2 regions of the Agrobacterium sp. 16-172Ci genome follow, and region 1 is predicted to be linked to the other one. Evidence: predicted binding sites of a transcription regulator. Region 1 holds the regulator's gene; the other holds the start of a gene.

Region 1 (4,179 bases):
CCTCCTATGCCGCCTGGAGCCGCTGGCGTATCGATCGCGAGCGTCTGTTCATCGGACGCAAACCGGCATGGATGACGGTGGCGCAAACGGCGGGCGCCATTATCGGCGGTGTCATCACGACGTCGCTGATCGGTGGTCTTTCGACGGCGATCTATTCGGTCGAGCATTTTCAGCGTGTCACCACCTATGGACTTTTCGCCAATCTGGCCGCCATGTCGCTGATCGTCATGCCTTTCGGCCTTGTCGCCATGCTGCTGATGCCTTTCGGGCTGGACGCACCATTTCTGAAGGTCATGGGATACGGCATGGCCCTCGTCATCGAGGTTGCGCAGGAGGTGGCGTCCTGGGGCGGAAGCGCTGCGACGGGCCGGCCGCACGGGTGGTTTCTGGGGCTCGCCTCGGCTGGTTTTCTGCTGCTGACTTTGCTGCGCAGCCGGCTTGCGCTTCTGGGCATGCCGCTTCTATTCCTCGCCTTCGGCCTGTCATCCGCCACGGCCTATCGCGATCCGCCCGATTTGCTTGTTCACGAGGATGGCGAGCTGGTGGCATTGCTGGAAGACGGCAAAGCCTACACGACGAAGGCTCAGCCGCAGGGTTTCGTTTATGGCCAGTGGCAAAGGGCGCTGCTTTTGCCGGAACAGCCTGTGCCGCCGGTCTTTCTAAAGAGCGAGGCTACGGCAAAAACCGTGGCTTTGGCCCCGAGGGCGAAGCTTGATCCGCAAGAGATGAGTGCAGTTGCACGGCAGATGACAGCGGCCTTGAGAGACGCCGAGCCCGGTGTTTTCACCTGCAGCAAAGGCACATGGTGTGTTGCGCGCGCGGGAAGCGGCGAATGGATCATCGTTCTGGAAGATGGCCGCTTTGCCGGAAAGGCTTGCGATATCGCCGATATCATTATCGTCTCCCGCAGAACGTCCTTCTCCCAATGCCGCTCGGGTGCACTTCTGCTGAACCGGGATATCCTGCGACGGATCGGTTCGCTGGAAATGGACTTCGCCGGCAACGAGCAGGCAGCGGTCGTCGGCAGGCTGCGCGCCGCAATCGCCGGCATGGACAGGCCCTGGAGCGAACATCGCTATTACGACTGGAAAAGCGGCCGTTTCGATCACGACGTGCCTGATGCCATCATGCGGTTGCTGGCGGCATCGCAATAAAGTGCCGCCAGCATGGACCGTCAGGGCTTGATGCGCAGATCCGCGGTCAATTCGCCGATCCCGCTAATTTCCTCTTCATGCGCCGCATCGCGCCAGACTTCCTTCAGTCCGGCCTCGTACCATTCGCGCATCGCGGGAAGGGCGAGCAGCCGGTCGCAATAGGCTTTCGCCGCGGGCGAAAGTTCCGCGCCATAAGTCTGGAAACGAAATGCCACCGGGCAGAAGAAGGCATCGACCGCCGTGAATTTCTGGCCGGCAAGAAAAGGCCCGCCGAATTTCGCGAGGCCTTCGCTCCACAGCGTATCGATGCGCTTTATATCGGCCGCAAGCCCGGTATCGCCACCCTTCGGCTTTACCCGAATGCCGACCGACATCGGGTAGAGATTGCGCAGCGAGGAAAAGCCCGCATGCATTTCGCTCGCCGCCGAACGTGACCAGGCCCGTGCCTGCTTGTCGGTCGCCCAGACGCCCTGGTGTCTTTCCGCCAGATATTCGGCGATCGACAGCGATTCCCAAACCGTCACGCCCTCATCGACAAGGCAGGGCACCTTGCCGGTCGGCGAGAAGGTGGAGAAGGAAACGCCTTCTCCGAACGGAACGAGTTTTTCATCGAAGGCGATGCCGAGCGTGCGCATCAACACCCAGGGCCGTAGCGACCATGAGGAGTAATTCTTGTTGGCGATATAAAGATCGTACATGACATGTTTCCCCGATATGACGCGCATTTCTATACCGGCGGATGGCCTTTGGAATATTGCAAATAATCCATGGCTCCCATAAGCCGCGTTGATGAATGGGAAGGTGAGGGAAGGGAGAAGGAGGCATATCCACGTCACCGCCCGGAGATGAGGGCGAAACACACCCTCTCTTTACTTGCGCAGGGCCGAATTGTTCCAGGGAACAAGCCAAGATGCCTCAAAGGGAGCGTCCTCTTCTCGATGACGCCCCTGGCGAAAAAAGGCGGGCTGCCAATTAATGATAACGGCGGATCAGCCCCACGAGCTTGCCCTGGATTTTCACCCGGTCCGGTCCGAAGATGCGGGTCTCATAGGCGGGGTTGGCGGCTTCCAGAGCGATGGACGCTCCCTTGCGGCGGAAACGCTTGAGGGTCGCTTCTTCATCATCCACCAGTGCCACGACGATGTCGCCCGGATTGGCCGTGTTGCCGTTGCGGATGATGACGGTATCGCCATCAAAAATGCCGGCTTCGATCATCGAGTCGCCCTTGACCTCAAGAGCGTAATGTTCGCCCGAGCCGAGCATGTCGACCGGCACGGCCACATCATGGGTGTTGTTCTGGATGGCGGAAATCGGCACACCGGCGGCGATGCGGCCCATGACCGGCACGGTGGCGGCGCCGGCGAAATCATTAGTGGGCGCCTTGGGGGCAGGGGCCGGCTCCGGCGTCTTCGGTTTGCCGAGGCTGCCTTCGATGACGCTCGGCGAGAAGCCGCGCTGCGGCCTTGCACCCGGCGCATAGGCCTCCGGTAGCTTGATGACTTCCAGCGCCCGCGCCCTGTTAGGTAGCCGGCGAATAAAGCCGCGCTCCTCGAGTGCCGTGATCAGCCGGTGGATGCCGGATTTGGATGCAAGATCGAGTGCGTCCTTCATTTCATCGAAGGAGGGCGGCACGCCGGACTCTTTCATTCTTTCATGAATGAAGAGAAGCAATTCCTGCTGTTTGCGCGTGAGCATGAGGAAAACACCCTTGAGAATCGTCGTTGAAGTCGCGAAACAAATACAGAACGAACACTATATGTTCCATATGTGTTCCGCAATCCCCTAAAACTTCGTGAAGGGTGCATCGCAGATCGTGATTTGATCGTCGAAACTATCAACAAAGCAGATCTAACGATGTGTGCCGCATCTTGAATACCAGAAACCACCGATCGGAGAGACCCGGCCGGTGGTTTCTGGCTGCCGTTTGCTACGGCTCTTATATCAGTAGATCGTGAGCGCAGGAATGAAGCTGACCGCGATGAGGAGCAGCATCGCCATGGTGAAGAACGGCCACAATTCCTTCGTCGTCGCGCCGAGCGGCGCTCTGGCTATGGAGGACGAGATGAAGAGTGTGGTGCCGATCGGTGGCGTATAGAGCCCGATACCGAGATTGATGACCATCATCATGCCGAGCTGCACCCGGTCGAGCCCGATCATATCGGCGAGCGGCACGAAGATCGGTCCGAGCAGCAGGATCGACGGCGGCAGATCGAGCGGCATGCCGATGATCAGCATCAGGATGTTCATCATGAGAATGATCAGGATCGGGTTGGAGATATTCTCGGCCACCCAGGTGGCGAAATGCTGGGGCGCCTGATCGAAGGTCAGCACCCAGCCCACCGCCGCACTGCCCATGATGACCAGCATGACGACGCCGGTTGCGGAACCAGCTTCGACGAAATTGTCGCAGAAACGCTTCCACGTCAGATCGCGATAAAAGAAGATGCTGAGCACGAGCGAATAGACGACGGAAAGAACGGCCACTTCGGTTGGCGTTGCAAAGCCGAAGCGGAGGCCGAGGATGATCAGGATCGGCAGGAGGATCGCCGGCAGGCTGCGGAATGCAAGTAGCGCCAGATCGCGCTTGCGGATGCTTTCGTCACGCACCGCATAACCGCGCCGCACGGCAATGGCCCAGCAGACGAAGATGAAACCGGCGGCCATGAGCAGGCCCGGCAGAATGCCGGCGATGAACAGATTGGCGATGCTGACGCCGCTGACCAATGAATAGAGGATCATCGGGATCGACGGCGGAATGAGCACGTCGATGACCGCTGAGGTGGCATTGTTGGCCGCACAGAGGGGAGCGGGGTAGCCTTGGCGCTTTTGCCATGGAATGAGCACCGAACCGAGTGCGCTCGCATTGGCGACCGCGGAGCCGGACACGCCGCCGAACACGACCGACGAAATGACGGTGGTGGAAAGCGGGCCGCCGCGCCAGCGCTGCATGGCCTTGGAGGCGAGTTCCAGAAGCTGGGTTCCGAGTTTGCCGCCGAGCATCAGCGTGCCCGCGAGCATGAAGAAC
Region 2 (4,179 bases), on a different contig from region 1:
CCGGCGTTCTTCCTCCAGTTCCTGCGTGGTGCCGACCCCGAGATCAGAGGGAATGCAGCCGTCGACCACATTCAGAATGAAGACGGAGCGCCATTCCTGGCCTTTTGCCGAATGGATGGTGGAGAGGCTGAGATAATCCTCGTCAAGCAGCGGCACGCCGGCCTGATCGCTGGTGGCGTCGGGCGGATCGAGCGTCAGCTCGGTCAGGAAGCGCTCGCGTGAGGGGTAGCCGCCGGCGATCTGCTCGAGCTGGAGCAAATCGGCCTTGCGGGTGTCCGCATCCTCATGGATGCGTTCCAGATGCGGTTCGTACCACAGTCGCGCCTGCCCGATCTGGCCCGGCCAGTCGTTCGGCGCCTGTCGCAGGCCCACCAGCATTTGCGTGAAGGTCGTCCAGTCGTCGCCGGTCTTCGGCGGCGGCGGAATTTCGGCAAGGGCAAGCAGCGGCTCGGGGTCTGTCGCAATCGCATCGAGAATATTGCCGGCCTTCTTCGGGCCGATGCCGGGCAGCATATGTAGCAGCCGAAAACCGGCGACGCGGTCGCGCGGGTTCTGCGCGAAACGCAGCACGGCCAGCATGTCCTTCACATGGGCGCTGTCGAGGAATTTCAGGCCGCCGAATTTGACGAAGGGGATGTTGCGGCGGGTCAGTTCCACCTCGAGCGGGCCGCTATGGCTGGAGGTGCGGAACAGCACGGCCTGCTGTTTCAGCGTCATGCCGGTTTCGCGGTTGGCGAGAATCTGGTCGATGATGAAATTCGCCTGTTCGGTCTCGTCCTTCACCGTCACAAGCTTCGGGCGCTCCAGCGACTGCCGCTCGGTCCAGAGGTTCTTGGTGAACCGCTCGCGCGCCAGATCGATGACGCCGTTGGCGGCCGCCAGGATCGGCTGCGTCGAGCGATAGTTGCGGTCAAGCGTGATGATGTCGGCGGCAGGGCTGAAGGAAGCCGGAAAATCGAGGATGTTTCGCACCGTCGCCGCCCGAAAGGAATAGATCGATTGCGCATCGTCACCCACCACGGTCAACCCGCGGCCACCGGGCTTGAGCGCCATCAGCACCGAAGCCTGAAGCCGGTTGGTATCCTGATATTCGTCGACCATCACATGGTCGAAGCGGTTGCCGATATCGTCTGCAAGAACGGGGTCGCTGACCATCTGGGCCCAGTAGAGCAGAAGATCGTCGTAATCGAGCACGTTCTGGACCTGCTTGGCCTCGACATAGGCTGCAAACAGCTCTTTCAGTTCACTCTCCCAGTTGGCGACCCAGGGATAATGCTGGCGCAATATCTCCTTGAGCGGCGTCTGGGAATTCACCACGCGCGAATAGATCGCAAGACACGTACCCTTCGTTGGAAAGCGGCTTTCGGTTTTGGAAAAGCCCAGCTCATGCCGTGCGAGGTTCATCAGGTCGGCGCTATCCTCGCGGTCGTGGATGGTGAAATCGATGTTAAGCCCGATCTGCTCGGCATAGATGCGCAACAGGCGCGCGCCGATGCCGTGAAACGTACCGGACCAGGCCAGCGCGTCTGTCATGATTGCCGAATTCGCCCCGATAACGTGTTTGCAGATACGCTCGACCCGTCGCGACATTTCCGTGGCGGCACGTCTGGAAAACGTCATCAGCAGGATGCGGCGGGGATCGGCGCCATTCACAATCAGATGCGCAACACGGTGGGCGAGCGTATTGGTCTTGCCCGAACCGGCCCCGGCGATGATCAGCAGCGGCCCAGCCGTGTGCCCGTCTGCCAGCCCAACGCCATGCTCCACCGCCCTGCGCTGCTGTTCGTTGAGCTTTTCCAGATAGGCAACCGCCATGCCAGCAATCCTTAGATAACCTGCCTGTCCTCACCGGTGAGAACCTTCTTGTTCAGAGATGGCAGTCGTCGGAATGTCCGGCCATTGTCTGCCCTGTCGTCGCAATGATTAGCAAAGACTCAAACAGCAATCCAGAACAAATGCTGAACGCATTGTTCCGGTGGTTTGCGCGCAGTCGGTGGTGAGATTTGTCGGCCCAAAAGGTCGCCCGTCCCCTGCCTGCGATTGGCCGCTGCCGGGCAGGCGAAATCCCCGAAATTGCGCCACGGGAGAAGGCGGGGCGGCCGTGGATGGGCCGCCCGGTGTTGCCGTCGGGCGGTGATCGTTACAGGAAACTGCTTTCGAACAGCTCGCCTGAATAGGCCGAATGGGTAACGCCTGCTTCAAGATCGGCCTTGGTCAGCTCATCGACAAAATCGCCGTTCTGCATGACCAGCACCCGGTCGCACATATGGGCGATGACCGCGAGGTCGTGGCTGACGAGAACGAAGGTGAGGTCGCGTTCTTCGCGCTGGTCGGCAAGCAGGTTCAGGATTTCCGCCTGGATGGAGACGTCGAGCGCGGATGTCGGCTCGTCGAGCAGCAGGATCGGCGGTTCGAGGATCAGCGCGCGGGCGATTGCCACGCGCTGGCGCTGGCCGCCGGAAAGTTCATGCGGGAAGCGCTCGGCGAAATGTGCGGGCAAGCCCACCTGTTGCAGGGCGGCAGGCACTTTCGACCAGCCATCGCCAAGTCCCATGGCGCGGATCGGTTCGGCGAGAGCCCGGCCGATGCGGTGGCGCGGGTGCAGCGAACCGTAGGGGTCCTGAAACACCATCTGCGCCAGTTTCAGTTCGTCGCGACTGCGGGTCTTGCCGACCGGTTTACCGTTAAAGCTGATGGAGCCGGTCCAGCCGGCCTCCAGCCCCGCCAGCGACCGCAACAAGGTCGACTTGCCGCAGCCGCTTTCGCCGACGATGCCGAGCGTTTCACCCCTGTTGACCGTGAGGCTGACGCCGCGCACGACGTGATTGCGGTTTTCCTTTGCGCCATAGACGACGTCGAGCTTGTCTACCGTGATCATCGCATCACCTCCGCATCGATGGCCTGACGGTCCAGCACCTTAAGACGCCGCACCGGATTGCGGGGATCGGGCATCGCCGCGATCAGGCCCCGCGTATAGGGATGTTGCGCATCCTCCAGCTTCGTCAGCGTTTCCACGACGCGCCCGCCATACATGACCAGCACGCGCTCGCAGAAGGCCGCGACCATGCGGATGTCATGGCTGATGAGGATCAGGCCGGAATTATTCTCCCGCACCATCTCGTCCAGAAGCAAAAGCACATCCTTGCGAACGCTGACATCGAGGGCCGAGGTCGGTTCGTCGGCAATGACCAGCTTGGGCTTTGCGAGCAGCATCATGGCGATCATCACGCGCTGGCCCATGCCGCCCGATATCTGGTGCGGATAAAGCGCCATCACGCGGTCGGGATCGTTGATGCGCACGCGCAGCAACATGTCGCGTGCTGCATTCCTGGCCGCCTTTCCGGTCAGCGCCAGATGCAGTTCGGCGGCCTCCGCCACCTGCTTTCCGATGGGCAGCACCGGGTTCAGCGAATAACGCGGGTCCTGCATGATAAGCGCCATCTCGCTGCCGCGGATCGCGCCCATCTGCCGCTCGGATTTTTCGAGCAGCGGCTCGGACAGGAAATCCATCCGCTCCGCTGTCACCGTGGCGCTTTTCGGCAGGAGCCGCATGGCGGCCCGGCCGGTGGTGGATTTTCCCGAGCCGGACTCACCGACGATGCCGACCCTTTCGCGCCCGACGTCGAAATTGACGTTGGACACGGCCGGGATGGTGTTGCGGCCGAAACGGACATTGAGGTCGCGGACCGAAAGGATGGGGGAGCTATCAGGAACGGGCATGACGCGGATCCAGAAGGTCGCGCAGCGTATCGCCGGCGATGTTGAAGGCAAGGCTCGTCAGCAGGATGGCGATACCGGGCATGACGGCGACCCACCAGTAGTCGAGCATGAACTTGCGGCCGCTGGAGATCATCGCGCCCCATTCCGGCAGCGGCGGCTGGGCTCCGAGACCAAGGAAGCCGAGTGAAGCGGCCGTCAGGATGATGCCGGCCATGTTCAGCGTCAGGCGAACGATGACCGAGGGAATGCACATCGGCGCAATGTACAGAAACAGGATGCGCAGCGGCGAGGCGCCATAGAGACGGGCGGCGGCGACGTAGTCTGTATTGCGCACGACAAGCGCTTCCGCACGGGCAAGACGCGCAATCGGCGGCCATGCCGTCAGCGAGATCGCGATGATCGCCGTACCGAGGCCGGCGCCCATGGCGGCCGCAAAGGCAAGCGCCAGCACGAGCGAGG

What was found. Region 1 encodes LexA, which represses DNA repair genes until DNA is damaged. Its sites were predicted from a motif close to TGTTCNNNNTGTGTTCNG; they were not measured.
Region 2: the regulator LexA is predicted to act here: its motif matches at 1,948-1,965, upstream of ACQZ40_RS07930 (ATP-dependent helicase).

The regions. Positions count from the first base shown of each region.
Region 1 covers NZ_JBNWBW010000003.1:12,384-16,562, reverse strand. Annotated here, with positions in the region: gene ACQZ40_RS04805 (ComEC/Rec2 family competence protein) at 1-1,154, shown strand, start outside; gene ACQZ40_RS04800 (glutathione S-transferase family protein) at 1,175-1,852, opposite strand; gene lexA (transcriptional repressor LexA) at 2,127-2,849, opposite strand; gene ACQZ40_RS04790 (TRAP transporter large permease subunit) at 3,096-4,179, opposite strand, start outside.
Region 2 covers NZ_JBNWBW010000005.1:102,947-107,125, forward strand. Annotated here, with positions in the region: gene ACQZ40_RS07930 (ATP-dependent helicase) at 1-1,815, opposite strand, end outside; gene ACQZ40_RS07935 (ABC transporter ATP-binding protein) at 2,141-2,878, opposite strand; gene ACQZ40_RS07940 (ABC transporter ATP-binding protein) at 2,875-3,720, opposite strand; gene ACQZ40_RS07945 (ABC transporter permease) at 3,707-4,179, opposite strand, start outside.